Regions from separate parts of the Pseudomonas sp. CDFA 610 genome, predicted to be linked through region 2. Evidence: riboswitches for the same ligand, from Rfam matches in the RefSeq annotation. Region 2 holds a riboswitch; the other holds the start of a gene.
What was found. A riboswitch is a leader RNA that binds a small molecule or an ion and turns the genes downstream of it on or off. The one in region 2 is predicted to bind manganese.
Positions count from the first base shown of each region.

Region 1: linked by a shared signal. The riboswitch ahead of KDX39_RS07430 (TMEM165/GDT1 family protein) and the one ahead of mntP (manganese efflux pump MntP) in region 2 are both predicted to bind manganese.

Region 1 covers NZ_JAGTPM010000003.1:426,930-435,366, reverse strand. The annotation lists gene mqo (malate dehydrogenase (quinone)) at 1-1,026, opposite strand, end outside; gene KDX39_RS07470 (hypothetical protein) at 1,751-1,984, opposite strand; gene KDX39_RS07465 (YajG family lipoprotein) at 2,189-2,773, shown strand; gene KDX39_RS07460 (hypothetical protein) at 2,847-3,053, opposite strand; gene KDX39_RS07455 (1-acyl-sn-glycerol-3-phosphate acyltransferase) at 3,275-4,438, opposite strand; gene KDX39_RS07450 (CPXCG motif-containing cysteine-rich protein) at 4,544-4,726, shown strand; gene KDX39_RS07445 (putative signal transducing protein) at 4,726-4,989, shown strand; gene KDX39_RS07440 (SOS response-associated peptidase) at 5,022-5,651, shown strand; gene KDX39_RS07435 (M48 family metallopeptidase) at 5,806-6,624, shown strand; gene KDX39_RS07430 (TMEM165/GDT1 family protein) at 6,684-7,268, opposite strand; yybP-ykoY riboswitch at 7,338-7,476, opposite strand; gene KDX39_RS07425 (class I SAM-dependent methyltransferase) at 7,515-8,437, opposite strand, start outside.
Region 2 covers NZ_JAGTPM010000002.1:274,655-283,091, forward strand. The annotation lists gene KDX39_RS04240 (DMT family transporter) at 1-312, shown strand, start outside; gene KDX39_RS04245 (DsbA family protein) at 386-931, opposite strand; gene KDX39_RS04250 (hypothetical protein) at 926-1,087, shown strand; yybP-ykoY riboswitch at 1,118-1,292, shown strand; gene mntP (manganese efflux pump MntP) at 1,297-1,863, shown strand; gene KDX39_RS04260 (NAD-glutamate dehydrogenase) at 1,972-6,828, opposite strand; gene KDX39_RS04265 (hypothetical protein) at 7,210-7,569, shown strand; gene KDX39_RS04270 (amidohydrolase family protein) at 7,608-8,357, shown strand.

The DNA of each region.
Region 1 (8,437 bases), on a different contig from region 2:
GTTGGCCACGCGCACCGACAGTGGCAGGTCGAGGAACGAACCGTGCTTCAGGAACTTGGTGGTGAAACCGGCGTAAGGTCCGAACAGCAGGGATTTCTTGCCATCGACTACGCGGGTATCCAGGTGCGGCACAGACATCGGCGGCGAACCCACCGCTGCCTGGCTGTAAACCTTGGCCTGATGGTGTTTGACCACTTCCGGGTTGTCGCAACGCAGCCACTGGCCACTGACCGGGAAGCCGCCGAAACCCTTGCTCTCTTCGATGCCGGACATCTGCAGCAACGGCAGTGCCGCGCCGCCCGCACCGAGAAACACGAATTTGGCGTCGATCTGGCGGGTACCGCCGCTGTTCACGTCCTTGATGGTCACGGTCCAGCCATCGCCCTTGCGGGTCAGGTCGGTAACGCGTTTGCAGTACTTGACCTGGGCGTCAGGCGCGCTGGAAAGATGTTTGAGCAACTGATTGGTCAGCGCACCGAAGTTGACGTCGGTGCCATTCATCATGCGCGTCGCGGCGATTTTTTCGTCCGCCGGACGGCCCGGCATCATCAGCGGCATCCACTCGGCAAGTTTGGCCTTGTCTTCGGTGTACTCCATCGACGAGAACGCGTGATGCTTGCGCATCGCCTCGAAGCGGGTCTTGAGGAACGAAATGCCGTTTTCGCCCTGGACGAAGCTCAGGTGCGGAACCGGGTTGATGAACGACTTCGCCGAACCGAAGGTGCCTTTACGGGCCAGATAGGCCCAGAACTGCTTCGAGACTTCGAACTGGGTATTGATGTGCACCGCTTTCTTGATGTCGATGGAGCCATCGGCAGCGAGCGGGGTGTAGTTGAGTTCGCACAGGCCGGCGTGGCCGGTGCCAGCATTGTTCCAGGGGTTGGAACTCTCAGCGGCACCGGAGTCCATGAGCTCAACGACTTCCAGCTTGAGGCCGGGGTCGAGCTCTTTGAGCAGTACGGCCAGCGTGGCACTCATGATGCCGGCTCCGACCAGTACTACATCGACTGCTTCGTTATGCGCCATTAACGCGTCTCCAAAATCTGCAGCACCAAATTGACGGCATACGATCCTGAGGCTGTGTGCCGGGATGTCGGGGCAAGGGTCTGGGTTATGCCCATCGCTTCCCGGCCAGGATCGCCTGTCCGATTCTTCGCAATTTTTCGCATCTCTCGCGCAGGTCCCGGTCAGGCTCGATCAAGGTTCATCAATGATGCATGAACGCATGTTCGACCCTGCTCGGCCATTCGACCATCGTCACGTTACAAGTCACGCAGGCGACCTTAACCTGACGATCGTCGTCAGACCCCGGTAATGGAGGCGCAGTCGCGGTCAGTCCTGTTCAAAAGGGCCGGTTCAGACGCTGATGGTGCATTTACAAACGCGTACCTATTCATTTGCTCGCCACACTCTTGTGAAGTAGTGAAACCGTTTTTCACGTTCTTTTGGAAACGCGAACCAAACCTCAAAATGGCTGCGATAGCAGCGCTGGCAGATCGATGCATACAAGGTGAGGCGCTGACAGACCAGAAAGGTTCGATAGGATTCGAGCGATTCTGCACCATTCATCGAGCACACCGTCGTGCAATGACCTGTGTGGGCGGCTCTCTGTGGGCAGAACGGAGGCGCTAATGCGACGATTAGCAATGCTGCGAGGTCCGATCAGGAGACGTCCTTATAATCGGGGGGAGATTATAGCGATGAAACGACTGAAATTGATCGGTTTAAGTGACTTTTATTCGCGATCGGGTCAGGCAGTGATTAATTGGCGTCGTGTCGCTCTCACGTCACGCTGCGCAACACGGGCGCTGGCGGGCAGTGGCAGGTTCAACCAGTTGAGTCGCTGCTCGGTCACTTCGACCCAGTCATGCCCTGACGGACGTTCGACGCAGTGCTTGAAAGCGCGGCAGATGCCAGCGTGGTCCACGCGGGCGTAATGACGATGCTGAGGGCGTGCGGTGAAGAGGGACCAGAAGAGATTCATGGCGCAGCTCCTTTCGTGAGTGAGCGTGGAGGCAGTGAAGGCAAGTCTGCCGCGTTGTTATGACGCCCTGATTACATCTCACGCACCTGAACCATCGCCGGTTTATGACGGTCCCAGCCTTGTCGGCTGGCGGACACTGGTTTGCCGGTGTTGCACGCCGCTATACTGCGGCACATTTAGTGTCTGTTCCCTGGAGAGATGAGCATGCTGCGTCGCCTTTTGTTCGGTTTGCTTGCTGTAAGCAGTTTGACCCTGGTGGGCTGTGCCCACAGCCCGCAACAACTCAGCCCGCAACCCAAGCTGAATGCACAACTCGCGCCTGTCGGACGCGGTCAGCCGGTCATCGTGCGCGTGGTAGACGGTCGTCCTGGTCCGACGCTGGGCACACGTGGCGGCATGTACCCGGAGACGAGTTCGATCAGCGTCAGCGGTAACGACATCGTGCCAAAGCTGCAGGCTCAGGCGGAAGCCGCCGTGCGTCTGCTGGGCTTCACCCCGACTCAGGGTGGCGGCAACGCACCTCAGTTGACGGTGACCCTTGCTGATCTCAAGTATCAGTCGCCGAAAGAAGGCCTGTACGTGACCGAAGCCACCATCAGCTCGACCTTCCGCGCCGATGTTCGCAACAACGGCCGCAATTACAGCGGCCGTTATGCCGCATCGCTGGATCAGCGTTTCGGCATGGCACCGAATCAGGAAACCAACACCAAGCTGGTGAGTGACGTCCTGAGTGACGCGCTGACGCGTGTATTCCAGGATCCGACCATCGGTTCGACCCTGTCGCAGTAAGTCACTGCGAAGAAAAAGCCCGGCCTTCGATGAGAGGGCCGGGCTTTTTTACATCTGCAGATCGCTGGCGGGATCAGGCTGCCTGCTGATAGAAGTCCAGAAAACTGAAGCCGGTTACCTGATCGACGTCTGGCAGATCATGGTGGATATGCCCGCCCAGAGCGCAGTAGACCAGCCAATGGCGGTCCTGAACGTTGAACGACAGGGCATCGATCAGCTCCTGCTGTTCATCGCTCTGCGCGATCAGATAAAGGCGGTCCTGGTTTTTTGCATGCAGCATGACAAGCTCCAAAAGGCTGGAAGTCCGTTTCTTGAGGAGCCACACAATGCCGAGAGCGCGTTACGGTCAGGTGACAGCGCGAGGGAAACTTCTTACAGGATGATTCAAGCAGTGCGCTTGGCTCACCGGGTTCGCAATCTTCGTTATTTGTGCCGCAGAGCGGAACAGGATGCACGCCCACTCCATGTGGGCGTGATCAAACTGGCGCAATCGCTGGCAATCTAAAGCGCCAACCCTGCCTTGACCCGATACTGATTACGCACCGGCGTTGCGTACTGCTGCACCAGATAAGGCCGGTGTTCGGCGGGCACGCCGGCGAGTCTGCTTTCCCACTCATCTTTTGCACGATGGAGTTCATCGGCCGGGAACAGGTCTGCAGCCAGCGGCACGCTCAGGCTCGGGTCAGCGTCCGTCCACTGCGCGTAAGCCAGATAGTGCACCGGGAACAGACGGTAGCCGCCAAGGATCTGCCGGTCCATTTCGACGGCCAGTTGCTTGGTGTCTTCGAAATGCTCGGTGATCGGCGGCGCGAAGTTCACGTGCACGCGACCTTTATAGCCGGTGATGCCCAGCGCGATGCTCACGTCGTCCTCGCCCGGCGTCTTGGTGTAGACGCCCGTGGTGGCACGGATATACAGCTCGCGCGCCTTGGCTTGATCGCAAGGATCGTATTCGTAGCTGATCGACACCGGGATCAGGTTAAGCGAACGAATCACGTCGCCGAACGGCTCATCCTTGCGGCTCATGTGAAACATCTTGAGGATCGCCGACTCGGTACGGTCATCTCCGTCCTTGGCGCGTCCTTCAGCCTGAGCAATCCAGATCGACTGGCAATCCTTGGTGATCGAATGGTTGATGTACGCCGACAGCAACTGATAGGCCGCCATCTTCTCGCGACGCCCGATGATCGAGCGGTGCACGATAAAGCTCTTGTTCAGGCGCATCAGGTCGCTGACAAAAGGCTTCTGCAGAAGGTTGTCGCCAATGGCAATGCGCGGCGTCGGCAGACCGGCGTGATACACGGCGTAGTTGACGAACGCAGGGTCCATCACGATATCGCGGTGGTTGGCGAGAAACAGATAGGCGCTGCCGGACTTGAGTTGCTCGACGCCGGTGTAGGTAACGCCGTCGGTGGCGCGCTCAATGGTGTGGTCGACGTAGTACTCGACCTTGTCCTGAAGCGTGGCAACCGAATCGATACCGGCGAACTCTCGGCGCAGCTTGCGGGCCAGGGTCGGTTGCAGAAACCAGCCGAACGCAGGCGCCAGACGAGGAAAACGGAATTTGGTCAGAATCGCGAGAAAGGCTTTATCACTCAGCAGACGTGCCAGAACGGCTGGGACTTCTGAATCGTTGTAAGGTCGGATGGCATCGAATTCGCCCATCATGCTCTCTTGTTGGAATCGGATAGGGTAAAAAGAAGGCAGGTTTTTCACGACAACCTTCAAAGAATGGCGCAATTATACGCACAACTGATCCCGGAGACCGCGATGCAGGAATTACAGAGTTACGACTGCCCTTACTGCGGCGAGCCCGTCGAGGCGCTACTGGATCTGTCCGGTGGTGATCAACAGTATATTGAAGACTGTCAGGTCTGCTGCCGCCCGATCGTATTCGACCTCCAGACCGACGGCGAGCAATGGACGCTGGATGTACGCACCGAGAACGAGTGATGCAGAGAATCTACGAGCCGGAAAACCTCATGGAAGGTGAGTTGCTGCAGGGCATGCTGGCCAGCGAAGGGATCGAAGCGGGCCTCACGGGCCGCGATCTTCTGGGCGGGATGGGCGAGCTGCCCGTGTTCGGCCTGCTGTGGATCACCGTCGATGACGACAAGGTCGAGCGCGCACGGGAACTGATCACTGCGTACAATGCAGCCTCGCCTTTGTCCGGTGGCGACGAGCCGGACAGTTTTCCCGATGTACTGGTGTGCTGAGCGCCTTCCTTTAAAGAGTCCGATTACCCCTCATGTGTGGACGTTATGCCCTGTTTCGCTGGACACCCGCTTTTGCGGCCTTGCCCGGTTTTCCGGCTGACCAGCAGGCGCAGTGGAATATTTCTCCGGCCGACTGGGTATTGATCATGCGTGCTGCCGAGGGCGGTCGTGATGTGGAACTGGTGCGTGCCCGCTGGGGCCTGACACCAGCCTGGCTGACCGATCTGTCGAAAACCCCTGCTCATGCGCGAGCCGAAACCGTTGCCGAACAGCCCATGTTCCGCGAAGCCTTCAAACAGCGGCGTTGTCTGCTTCCCGCCAATGGTTTCTATGAATGGCGCGGCACCTCACGCAAGCGCCCGTTCTGGCTCACGCCGGGCGAGGGCTCGGCATTGTTTTTTGCAGCGATCTGGGAAGCGTACCCGGTGCAGGGCCATACCTACCTGAGTGTCGCAGTGGTGACCCAGGCCGCCGCCACTCAGCGCCGTCCCTTGATTCTGGATGCCGAAGGACAGAAAGCCTGGCTGGCGTCCGATACGCCGCTTCCTGAACTGCAAGCCTTGCTGGCCGCGCCGCAGGTCCCGCTGCGTGAACGGCCACTGGCCAATCTGGTTAACGATCCGAAACTCAATGCGCCTGAGTGTCTGACGCCGCTGAGTTGATAAATGTGTATAAGCTGACACGCGCCTGATACACACCTGATATACCCAAGGAACCATTTACCCCTGCCATGTACCAACATGGCAATTGGCTGGTATCTGGCGCTGGACGTATTCACGTCCTAGGATGACCGCCTCACGAACAAGGAGATTCACCATGCGTCAGTCATTTGCCCTCTGTGCCTTGAGCGCTGCGTTACTGCTCGGCGGGTGTCAGGCCGTCAATACCACGACCGGTGATTCGGTAGGTGTCGAGCGCAAGCAGTACATGTTCAGCATGCTGTCCACGGATGAAGTGAACAAAATGTACGCCCAGTCCTACCAGCAGACGGTAGGCGAGGCGAGCAGCAAGGGCGTGCTGGACACCACCAGCTCAGACGCAAAGCGCGTCAATGCGATTGCCAAGCGACTGATTGCCCAGGCGCCGAAGCTGCGTCCCGACTCTGCCCAGTGGCAGTGGGAAGTGAACCTGATCAAGAGCGATGACCTGAACGCCAACTGCGGTCCTGGCGGCAAGATCATTTTCTTCACGGGCCTGATCGATACCCTGAAATTGACCGACGACGAAATTGCTGCGGTCATGGGGCATGAAATCGCCCATGCCTTGCGCGAGCATGGGCGTGAAGCGATGTCCAAGGCTTATGGTGTGGCAATGGCCAAACAGGGCGCTGGCGCTTTGCTCGGTCTGGGTCAGGACACCATGGCGCTCGCCGACACAGCGGTTAATTACAGCATGACCCTGCCCAACAGCCGCAGCAACGAAAACGAAGCGGATCTGCTGGGCCTGGAGTTGGCGGCGCGCGCCGGTTACAACCCCAACGCGGCCATCACCCTCTGGCAGAAAATGACCCAGAATGCGGGCGGTTCGCAGCCCGAGTTCATGAGTACTCACCCTGCTTCCGAGAACCGCATTGCCTCTCTGCAGGCTGCGATTCCCAAAGTGATGCCTCTGTATCAGAGCGCTCCCAAATCCTGATCGATCTCCATGGACGGCGCGTTGCCTGAGACTTGCAACGCGTCTGATCCAGTCAAACGTCAAATCCAGCCACTGACCTGCATAGCTTTGTAAACCGCGACCAGCGCCAGCACGAAGAAGGCACAGGCGGCCAGTCGGCGAATCATCGTGAGCGGAAGTTTGTCTGCTGCAAAATTACCCGCCAGCACCACCGGTACGTTGGCGATCAGCATGCCGACCGTGGTACCGATAATCACCAGCCAGAGATGCGAATACTGCGCCGCCAGCATGACGGTGGCGATCTGTGTCTTGTCGCCGATTTCAGCGATGAAGAAGGTGATGAGGGTGGTCATGAACGGGCCGAATTTACGTGCCGTGCTGGCTTCGTCATCGTCCATCTTGTCCGGAACCAGTGTCCAGAGCGCGGTGGCGGTGAAGCTTGCTGCCAGAATCCAGTGCAGGACTGCGTCAGAAAGGAAACTGCTGAACCATGCCCCTACTGCGCCGGCGGCCGCATGGTTGGCCAGGGTCGCGGCGACGATGCCGGCGATGATGGGCCAGGGTTTGCGAAAGCGTGCGGCGAGGATGAGCGCGAGCAATTGCGTCTTGTCACCAATCTCGGCGAGCGCAACAACGGCGGTAGGGATTAAGAGTGATTCCAGCATCAGGTTTCCTAAGGGGCGGGTCGACACGGCTATGACACGTACAGCCTTCCCGCCCCGGGTAAGGTGTTCGTGTCATAGGTCTTGTCAAACCACCGATCCGTCTGAGCGGATTCTGGGTCGCACGCACCATGGTCTGAGGACCAAGTATGTTGATACGTGCCGGACGAGCGTGAGGCTCGTGGGAGACTACTCCCCTAGGACGGAGCGGATTCTGCCCTTGCAGAATCCTTTCGGCAAGCTCTTATTTCAGGAACGTTTAGCGCTGTAGATCTTGAAACCGTTGCCTTGGGCACGGACTTCACAGGTGCCGACATGCTCTTCGATCAGCGGCTGATAGCGCAGGAAATTGTTCGCGACCAGACGCAGTTCGCCACCGGATTTCAGATGTTGGCGTGCTTTTCTCAGCAGGTTTTCGGTCGCCATGTAGTCGGTATGAACACCGACATGAAATGGCGGATTGCTCAGAATCGTGTTCAATCCCATAGGTGCAGCGTCGATTCCGTCACCGGTCAACACCTGTGCTTCAAGACCATTGGCTGCCAGCGTCAGACGCGAACTGGCCGCAGCGAAGGCGTCCACATCCAGCATCACCACATCGTTGTGCGGATAGCGACGCTTTACCGCCGCACCGAGAACGCCCGCGCCACAGCCGAAATCGAGCAGATTGCCGCTCGGGAGTTTGTCGATGTTTTCCAGAAGCAAAGCCGAGCCCCTATCCAGACGACCGTGGCTGAATACGCCAGGGAGACTGATGACGGCGAGCGGGCCATCCTGCAGATCAATCTGATAAGGCTTGGCGAGGCTTTCCAGGCTGACTGCCTGCGGGGCAGTTTCAACGGTGACCTGCCAGAGCTGACAGTGACGCGCGCTGTCCAGTTTGCGGGCCCGACCGAACGGGCTCAGTTGCCGGGCGGCGGCTTCGATACCGCCGCGTTTCTCGCCGACCAGAAACAGCTCGCGACCCTGAAGCCGTGAAGCCAGCGCGTTGAGCAGGTAGTCGGTCAGGTCGCGGGCCTTGGGCAGAAACAGCACGGCGGCGTCGAACGGCTCTTCCGGCGCCTCGACACCGAAGTGCGTGCGTCCGTCGAAGCGTGCATCCAATGCCGACTGATCTCCGGCGTGCCAGCACCAGCCACGGGCCTGCGGCAGCTTCCCGAGCAGGTCATCGG
Region 2 (8,437 bases):
GTCCTTGCCCTGCCCATCATGCTGCCACTGGCCATTGTCACCGCACCCTCCTCGCTTTCCGGGGTGTCAGTCTCGGCGTGGGCCAGCCTGTGTTACGTCTCCGTGTTCAGCATGCTGATCGGCTTCGTGTTCTGGTATCGCGGGCTGGCGCAGGGCGGCATTGCAGCGGTCGGCCAACTCCAGTTGTTACAACCCTTCTTCGGTCTGGCACTGGCGGCCACGCTGCTCGGTGAGCCTGTCAGCCTCGGGATGCTGGGTGTCACGGTTGCAGTGATCGGTTGTGTTGCAGGTGCCAGAAGGTTCTCCAGATAACGACCGCTTCTCACAAGGCGTGCCTGGGGGTGGCGATAAACTTTGAATCCGCCACGCCCGGCCGAAGGCGATCTCAACTCAACTGAAGCTGCGACAGCCACTGCTCGATGGTGTCACCGCTGCTCATTGCAGGCTGCACCAGGCCGTCGACCATAAAGGTCGGAGACACATGAATGCCGTTCTGCCGGGCGTACTTGCAGTGCCATTTGATGGTGTGCTCAAGCGCCGGTTGTGCGAAGGCTTCGGCCAGCCGAACACCGCTGTAACCTTCCAGTCGCGCGATGATGTCGTTGGGCGTCGCATCAAGGTTCGGACCGCCTGCGTGGTGCTCGAATTCGAACGCTTCACGGTGCGCCGCAACGGCTGCCATCACGGTCTTGGCGGTGTCCTTGCCACCTTCAAGGGTTGACGCCGCAAGGATGCACCGCACCACGACGCCTGAAAACATGTGCCAGGGCTGCGACTGGAGGCGAACCTTGACCGTCAGGCGGTCTTCACCGGCCTGCTCTAGAAGCGCGTCGATCTTGCCGAAGGCCTTGACGGAAAACGGGCAAGTGGGCTCAAGGAACACCTCAAGCGTACGGGGGCCATGGCCCCATGAAAGTGCGTCTGCATGCATGTGAACGTCTCTCTGCTGGTGGCTGAAGGGCTGCCGCGCCTGCGGCCTGTAGCCGGTCCGGATCACGACAGCGGATCCCTACCGCAACTGAACGTCCAGGATTCTGCCAGTTCCATGAAGCTTGCGCAGGGGCGAAAACAACTGGCGGGCGATTAATATCTTTTTCACATTCACGTGGCTATAGTGACCGCCCTTGTTGGGGAGTAGCCTGCTCCGGGCCTTTGGTCACGGAGCGTTTGCGTCAACATTCTCGGCAACATGCCGTGGCGCAAACACCTTCTGGTTGGCGAGACCAACGATGCATCCATGCCTAAGGTCGGGCGTGTGGCTGCGTCGTTGACTCATAGCCCGACTGGATGTTGACCGTGAATCCCATTTCCCTCATTTTTCTCGCCCTTGCGATGTCAACGGACGCTTTTGCGGCAGCGTTGGGCAAAGGTGCCAGTCTTGACAAACCTCGCTTTATCGAAGCCGTTCGAACAGGGCTGATCTTCGGTGTGATCGAAGCCATTACACCCGTCATTGGCTGGAGCATCGGGCAGGTTGCAACCCGCTTCGTGGAGAGCTGGGATCACTGGATCGCCTTTGTCCTGCTGCTGGTGCTGGGCCTGCACATGATTTACAACGGCCTGAAACAGGACGACGAAGAGCAGGAAAAACCCGGCCAGCATTCGTTTCTCATCCTCGCTGTCACGGCCTTTGCGACCAGCATCGATGCCCTGGCCGTGGGCGTAGGTCTGGCGTTCGTCGACGTCAATATCCTGGTCGCGGCGGCCGCGATTGGTCTGGCCACGACCGTGATGGTGACCATTGGTGTGATGCTGGGCCGTGCGCTGGGAACCGTCGTCGGCAAGCGCGCCGAAATTGTCGGTGGCGTGGTATTGATGCTGGTCGGCGCGACTATCCTCTACGAACACTTGTCTGCCGCATGACCGAATGAACCGGGCGGTAGACGGCACCCGGTTTCAAAACGTTTTTTCAGACCCCCAAAAAAAACCGCCTCATTCGAGGCGGTTTTTTGTCAGCGGCCGATCAACCCGTCACACGGTGATGGCCTGTCCGCTCATGGCCAGGTCCAGCAGCTCGCGGTTGGCGACGGCATACATGGCGTAATCGGTGCCGCTCGCGGCACGCAATTCGACCAGCATGGCGCGCCAGCGCTCGACCATGAGGGCGTGCTGTTCCAGCCACAGCGCCAGGCGCTCTTCCACGTCGGACGGACCGTCCGGCATTTGCAGAACCGATACGGTGATCGCCCGCTGCTGCCAGTCGATGTCGTCACGGAACGCTTCGCGGGCCAGAGCCTGCCAGTTGTTTTCCACCGGCAGGCTGCTGATCTGCTGCAGGTACCAGGTCACGTCCAGCGCACTGCCTACGGCGAAGTACACCTTGGCCACGTCGGCAGCATTCTGCCCGGTGACGTCGGAGGCTTCGATGATCGGCAGCAGCGTGTACAGGTGGGTGGTGCCCGCCACCATGCGCGCCAGCAATTCGGGCACACCGGCTTCGACATAAGCCTGATAACGCGCCTGCCACACTTCACGGGTCGGGCCTTCCAGCAACTCGTCGAGCTTGAGACCCAGTGCCGCGATGTGCGGACCGAAGTGCGCCACGTCACGACCCGCGTCCAGCTCGTTGCGACGGCTGCGCAGGAACCAGCGCGTGGCGCGACGGCCCAGACGCATCAGCTCATCCATCAGCGACAGCTGGATTTCTGCAGACACCTTGTAGTCCAGCGCTTCGATCTGACGGAACCAGTGCGGGAGGTGGAAGATGTCACGCACGATCACGTAGGCACCGGCCACATTGGCAGCACTCATGCCGGTCGACTCTTTGAGTCGCTGCACGAACGTGATCCCCATGTGGTTGACCAGATCGTTGGCGATCTGGGTGCTGACGATTTCACGCTTCAGACGGTGACCGCGCATGGCCACAGAGAACTTGGCGCTCAGCGAGGGCGGGAACGCGGTTTCCATGTCGCGTGCCAGGTAGTCGTCATCGGGAACACGGGATTCCAGCAACGCTTCCTTGAGGTCGATCTTGCTGTAGGAGATCAGCACAGACAGTTCGGCACGGCTCAGGCCATGACCGGCCGATACACGCTCAACGATCTGGTCTTCGGCCGGCAGGAACTCGATGGCACGGTCCAGCTTGCCACGGGCCTCCAGGTCGTTCATCAGACGCTTGTATTCAGCGATACGGTCGTAGGCGCGACGAGCGGCCAGTGACAGTGCCTGCGTCTGCTTGTAGTTGTTGCCCAGCACCAGATGGCCGACTTCGTCGGTCATGCTTTCGAGCAACTGGTTGCGCTGCTTCTCGGTCATGTCGCCAGCCTGCACCACTTCATTGAGCAGGATTTTGATGTTCACTTCGTGGTCGGAGCAGTCCACACCACCGGCGTTGTCGATGAAGTCGGTGTTGGTCGCGCCGCCATTGAGGCCGAACTCGACACGGCCCAGTTGGGTCATGCCCAGGTTGCCGCCCTCGCCCACCACCTTGCAGCGCAGCTCGCTGCCGTCGACACGCAGCGCGTCGTTGGCCTTGTCGCCGACATCCGCATGGGACTCTTCGCTGGACTTCACGTAGGTGCCGATGCCGCCATTCCACAACAGGTCAACTGGCGCCTTGAGCAACGCGTGCAGCAGCTCGGTCGGGGTCAGTTTGTCGGCCTTGATGTCAAAGCGCGCCTTCATCTGTTCGGTGATGGCGATGCTCTTGGCGCTACGCGGGAAGATTCCGCCGCCAGCGGACATGATGCTGGTGTCGTAGTCGGTCCAGGACGAGCGCGGCAGGTCGAACAGGCGCTTACGCTCGACGAAGCTGGTGGCCGGGTCCGGGTTCGGGTCGATGAAGATGTGCAGGTGGTTGAAGGCTGCGACCAGCTGCAGCTTGTCGGACATCAACAGGCCGTTACCGAACACATCACCGGCCATGTCGCCAATGCCGATCACGCTGATGCTGTCCTGCTGAACGTTGATGTCGCGTTCACGGAAGTGACGCTGCACGCCAACCCATGCGCCCTTGGCAGTGATGCCCATCTTCTTGTGGTCGTAGCCGGCCGAACCGCCGGACGCAAAGGCGTCGCCCAGCCAGAAGCCGTAATCGATGGCGATGCCGTTGGCAATGTCGGAGAAGGTCGCGGTGCCTTTGTCGGCAGCAACGACCAGGTACGGATCGTCGTCATCGTGGCGAACCACGTTGACCGGCGGCACCAGCACGCCTTCCTTGAGGTTGTCGGTGATGTCCAGCAGACCCGAGATAAAGATGCGGTAGCAGGCGATTGCCTCTGCCTGCACTTCGTCGCGATTGCCGGTGGTCGGCAGACGGCGCGGCACGAAACCGCCCTTTGCGCCGACCGGCACGATGACCGAGTTTTTCACCTGCTGGGCTTTGACCAGGCCCAGCACTTCGGTGCGGAAGTCTTCTTCACGATCCGACCAGCGCAGGCCGCCGCGAGCCACGTTGCCGAAACGCAGATGTACGCCCTCGACGCGCGGCGAGTAGACGAAAATCTCGAACTTGGGCACCGGCTTCGGCAGTTCGGGGATCAGACGCGGGTTGAACTTGAAGCTGAAGTAGCTCTTGTTCTGGCCGTTGGCATCGGTCTGGTAGAAGTTGGTCCGCAGGGTCGCCTTGATCAGGTCAAGGTAACGACGCAGGATGCGGTCTTCATTGAGCACCTGAACGTTGTCCAGCGCGGTCAGGATGGCCTGTTCCAGACGCAGTTGCTTGTCGTCCAGATCGTCCGAACCCAGTTTGCGCGCCAGGTAGAAACGGGTCTTGAACAGACGCGTCAGCTCACGGGCAATGTCGGTGTGATTGTTCAGCGTGCTGGCGATATAGCCCAAGTCGAAGCCCAGACGAATCTGCTTCAGATAACGGGCATAGGCACGCAGCAGAGCTACGTCGCGCCACGGCAGGCCGGCCGTCAGCACCAGACGGTTGAACGCATCGTTCTCGGCATCGCCGCTGACGATGTGCACGAACGCGTCCTGCAGCGTGTCATTGAGCTGCTGAATATCGAGGTTCAGACCTTCGCCGTAGGTAAAGGCGAAATCGTGAATCCAGAACTCGCGACCGTTGGCGTGGTGCAGGCGATACGGGAACTCACCCAGTACACGCAGGCCGAGGTTCTCCAGAATCGGCAGCACGTCGGACAGCGCCAGTGGCGTGTCGGCGTGGTACAGCTTGCAGTGCAGTTGCTGACGGCCACCGGCCAGTGGCTGGTAGAAGCTCATCACCAACGGATTGGTTTCACTCAGGCTCAGCACGTGCTGCATATCGACCACGGCCGAATGCGCTGCGAAACGCTCGCGGTAACCTGCCGGAAAACCTTTCGGGAAATCGGCCAGCACATTGGTGCCATGGGCCTCGCCGAAGCTTTCGACCACCAGACTCGCGTAGTCGTCCTTCCAGGAACGGCAGGCCTGAATGACTTCGTTTTCCAGCTGGGCGACGTCGATTTCCAGATTGACCTTCGGGTCCACACGCAGAATCAACTGCACGCGGGCCAGCACGGACTCGGAGAAGAACGTCCAGAATTCGCAATCGCTGGCTTTCAGACGATCCATCAGCACGTGCTGGATCTTTTGCCGCACTTCGGTGGAGTAAACGTCACGCGGCACGTAGGCCAGGCAGTAGCAGAAACGGCCGTAAGGGTCCTTGCGCAGGAACACGCGAATCTTGTTGCGCTCCTGGATCTGCACGATGGACATGACGGTGGAGAACAACTCGTCCACCGGCGTCTGGAACAGATCATCGCGGGGCAGCACTTCGACGACCTGCGCCAGTTCCTTGCCCAGGTGCGCCTTGGCATCAAAACCGGAACGGCGCTCGACTTCTGCGACCTTGCGACGGATGTACGGGATCTGCCGCACGCTCTCGCCATACACCGATGAGGTGTAGAGCCCCATGAAACGGCATTCCTTGATGACCTTGCCCGACGCGTCGATCTGACGGATCGAGACGAAGTCAGGATAGGCCGGGCGATGCACGCGGCTTGGCACGGCAGCCTTGGCGAACGACAGCAGCATCGGCTCCTGCAGGTATTTCACTGCGTAGTCTTCGATGTGCAGTTCTTCGCGGCTCAGGCCCGGACGCAGCAGCTTGGTCAGGCCCAGGAACGAGGATTCGTCGTAGATCAGCTGGCCGCCGTCGGCGTCGCTGCTGACCTGGAATTCTTCATAGCCCAGAAAGGTGAAATGGTTGTCCACCAGCCATTCCAGGAAGACCTTGATTTCGGCCTTTTCTTCGACATCAGTATTGGATTCATTGGCGTCGATGCTGACGAGCAAATCACGCAGGCGCGCCTTCATCGGCTCGAAATCTTCGACAGCGGCGCGGACTTCGCCGAGCACCTGCTCCAGCTCGCGGGCCAGCACGTTCAACTCGCTGGCGTTGGCGCAGCGGTCGATCTCCAGATACATCAGCGATTCCTGCAACACGTCGTCGCCTGTCGTGCCTTTGGGCAGCAGTTCGAGCAGTTGGCCATTCGGGCCGCGACGCACGCTCAGGACCGTGGTTTGCAGGGTGTGGATGCTGTAACCGCGACGGTTCAGCTCGGTGCGGACGGAATCAACCAGAAAGGGCAGATCGTGATGCAGCACTTCGACGGCGCTGTGGGTCGATTGCCATCCGTGACGCTCGTAATCGGGGTTGTAGACGCGGACCTGAGGATGGGCGTGTTCGAAACGCTCCAGCAGACGCCAGGCGGACAGTGTGCAGCCCGCGAGGTCGGACAGCCGACGTTGAGTGAGTTCATCCAGTGAAATGATGCCGAAAAACTGTTCAGCGAACAGCGCCACTTGTGGCAGTGCCTGCTCGCTGATGTGCTGAGCCAGTGCCGATTGCAGTTGATGCTGGAAGTCGGACTTGCTGGCTGCGGTGAAGAACGCCATCTGTGGTACTCCGCTTTGGCTTTTATTGGGGAGGCTTGAAGAAGGTGTTGTGATCATGGTGTACCGGCGTCCCGTTGCATGGACACCACCTGATCGAGTGTAAAGCTAAAGTACTAACGACTGTCGTGTCAGGGTAGTCACATTTGAATGACGCCGTGCATGTCATGAAAAAAGAAGCCTGAAGTGCGAGAGCCGCGTGCGCGCACGCCTTTGGTGCAGCTTAACGACAGCGGACCGGACACTACTTACGAGGCTGCGACATATTCGGTCATCGCCTAGCAGGCAACCCGCACGATGGTGCCAATTAATGGCCGACAAAATGTCTCGGGGACTGGCAAAATCCGTCCTGCCTGCCCACCTTCAAAAAACCGGAACCCGACCATGCTCATCAAGACCGCCAGCCTTATCGTCAATCCATGCGACGACGAATACGACAACATGGCCCTGCTCTGCTGTCACAGCGAGAACGGCGAGCTGTTCTCGCTGAGTCGTTTTCCCGATGAGAATGAAGTGGAAATCACCGTTCGCGACGACAGGACCCATACGGTCTCGACGCTGAAAGTCACCTTCAGTGCCGAACGCCTGCTGCTGGAAATCGATCCGGCGGACGGCAAGCAACTGGACGGCCATGACCGTTACGAAATCCTGCACAGCACCTCGGCAGGCGAACTGCAGGAAGTCGAGGAAACCCTGCAGATCATTCTGAAAGACGTGGGCAGCTATGTGAGCGAACTCGCCTGAGCACACCCATCGTTGTCCCGGACCACAAGGAGCCCGTCATGCCTGACATTTTCGACGCCCATTGCCACATCATCGATCCCGGTTATCCGCTTCAGGCCAACAACGGTTTCCTACCGGAGCCGTTCCAGGTGAGTGACTATCTGGCGCAGGTCGAGCCCCTGGGCGTCAGGGGCGGTGCCGTGGTTTCGGGATCGTTTCAGGGCTTTGATCAGAGTTACCTGCTCGCCGCACTGAAACGGCTGGGACCGAATTTCGCAGGCGTGACTCAATTACCGTCCAGTGTCACGGATGCAGAACTGGAAACGCTCAATGCGTCTGGCGTACGCGCTCTGCGTTTCAATCTGAAAAGGGGCGGTTCCGAACAGCTCGATCAGTTGGAGGCTCTGGCGCTGCGGGTTCATGGGTTAGTTGGCTGGCATTCGGAGCTGTATATCGACTCCCGCGAACTGGCCGACATCGAAACCCGCCTGCTCAGACTGCCTGCTGTCAGCATTGATCATCTGGGGCTGAGCGCCGACGGCCTGCCTGTGTTGCTGCGTCTGGCCGAGCATGGCGTGCGGATCAAGGCCTGCGGTTTCGGGCGTGTCGACTTTGCTGTGCCAGCGGTTTTGAAGGACATCCACGCAGCCAACCCCGACGCCCTGATGTTCGGCACCGACCTGCCCTCCACCCGCGCACCCCGGCCATTCGAGCCGGGTGATATCGATCTGGTGGTCGAGACGCTGGGCGAAGCGGCTGCGCACAAGGTGTTGTGGAGCAACGCTGCGGCGTTTTATCGGATGTCCTGAGTGATGCGATTTTCCAGGCATGGGGCCGCTGACTGTTGAAAGTGGCCCTTGCCTCCAACTTCCTACAAAGAACAGACAGA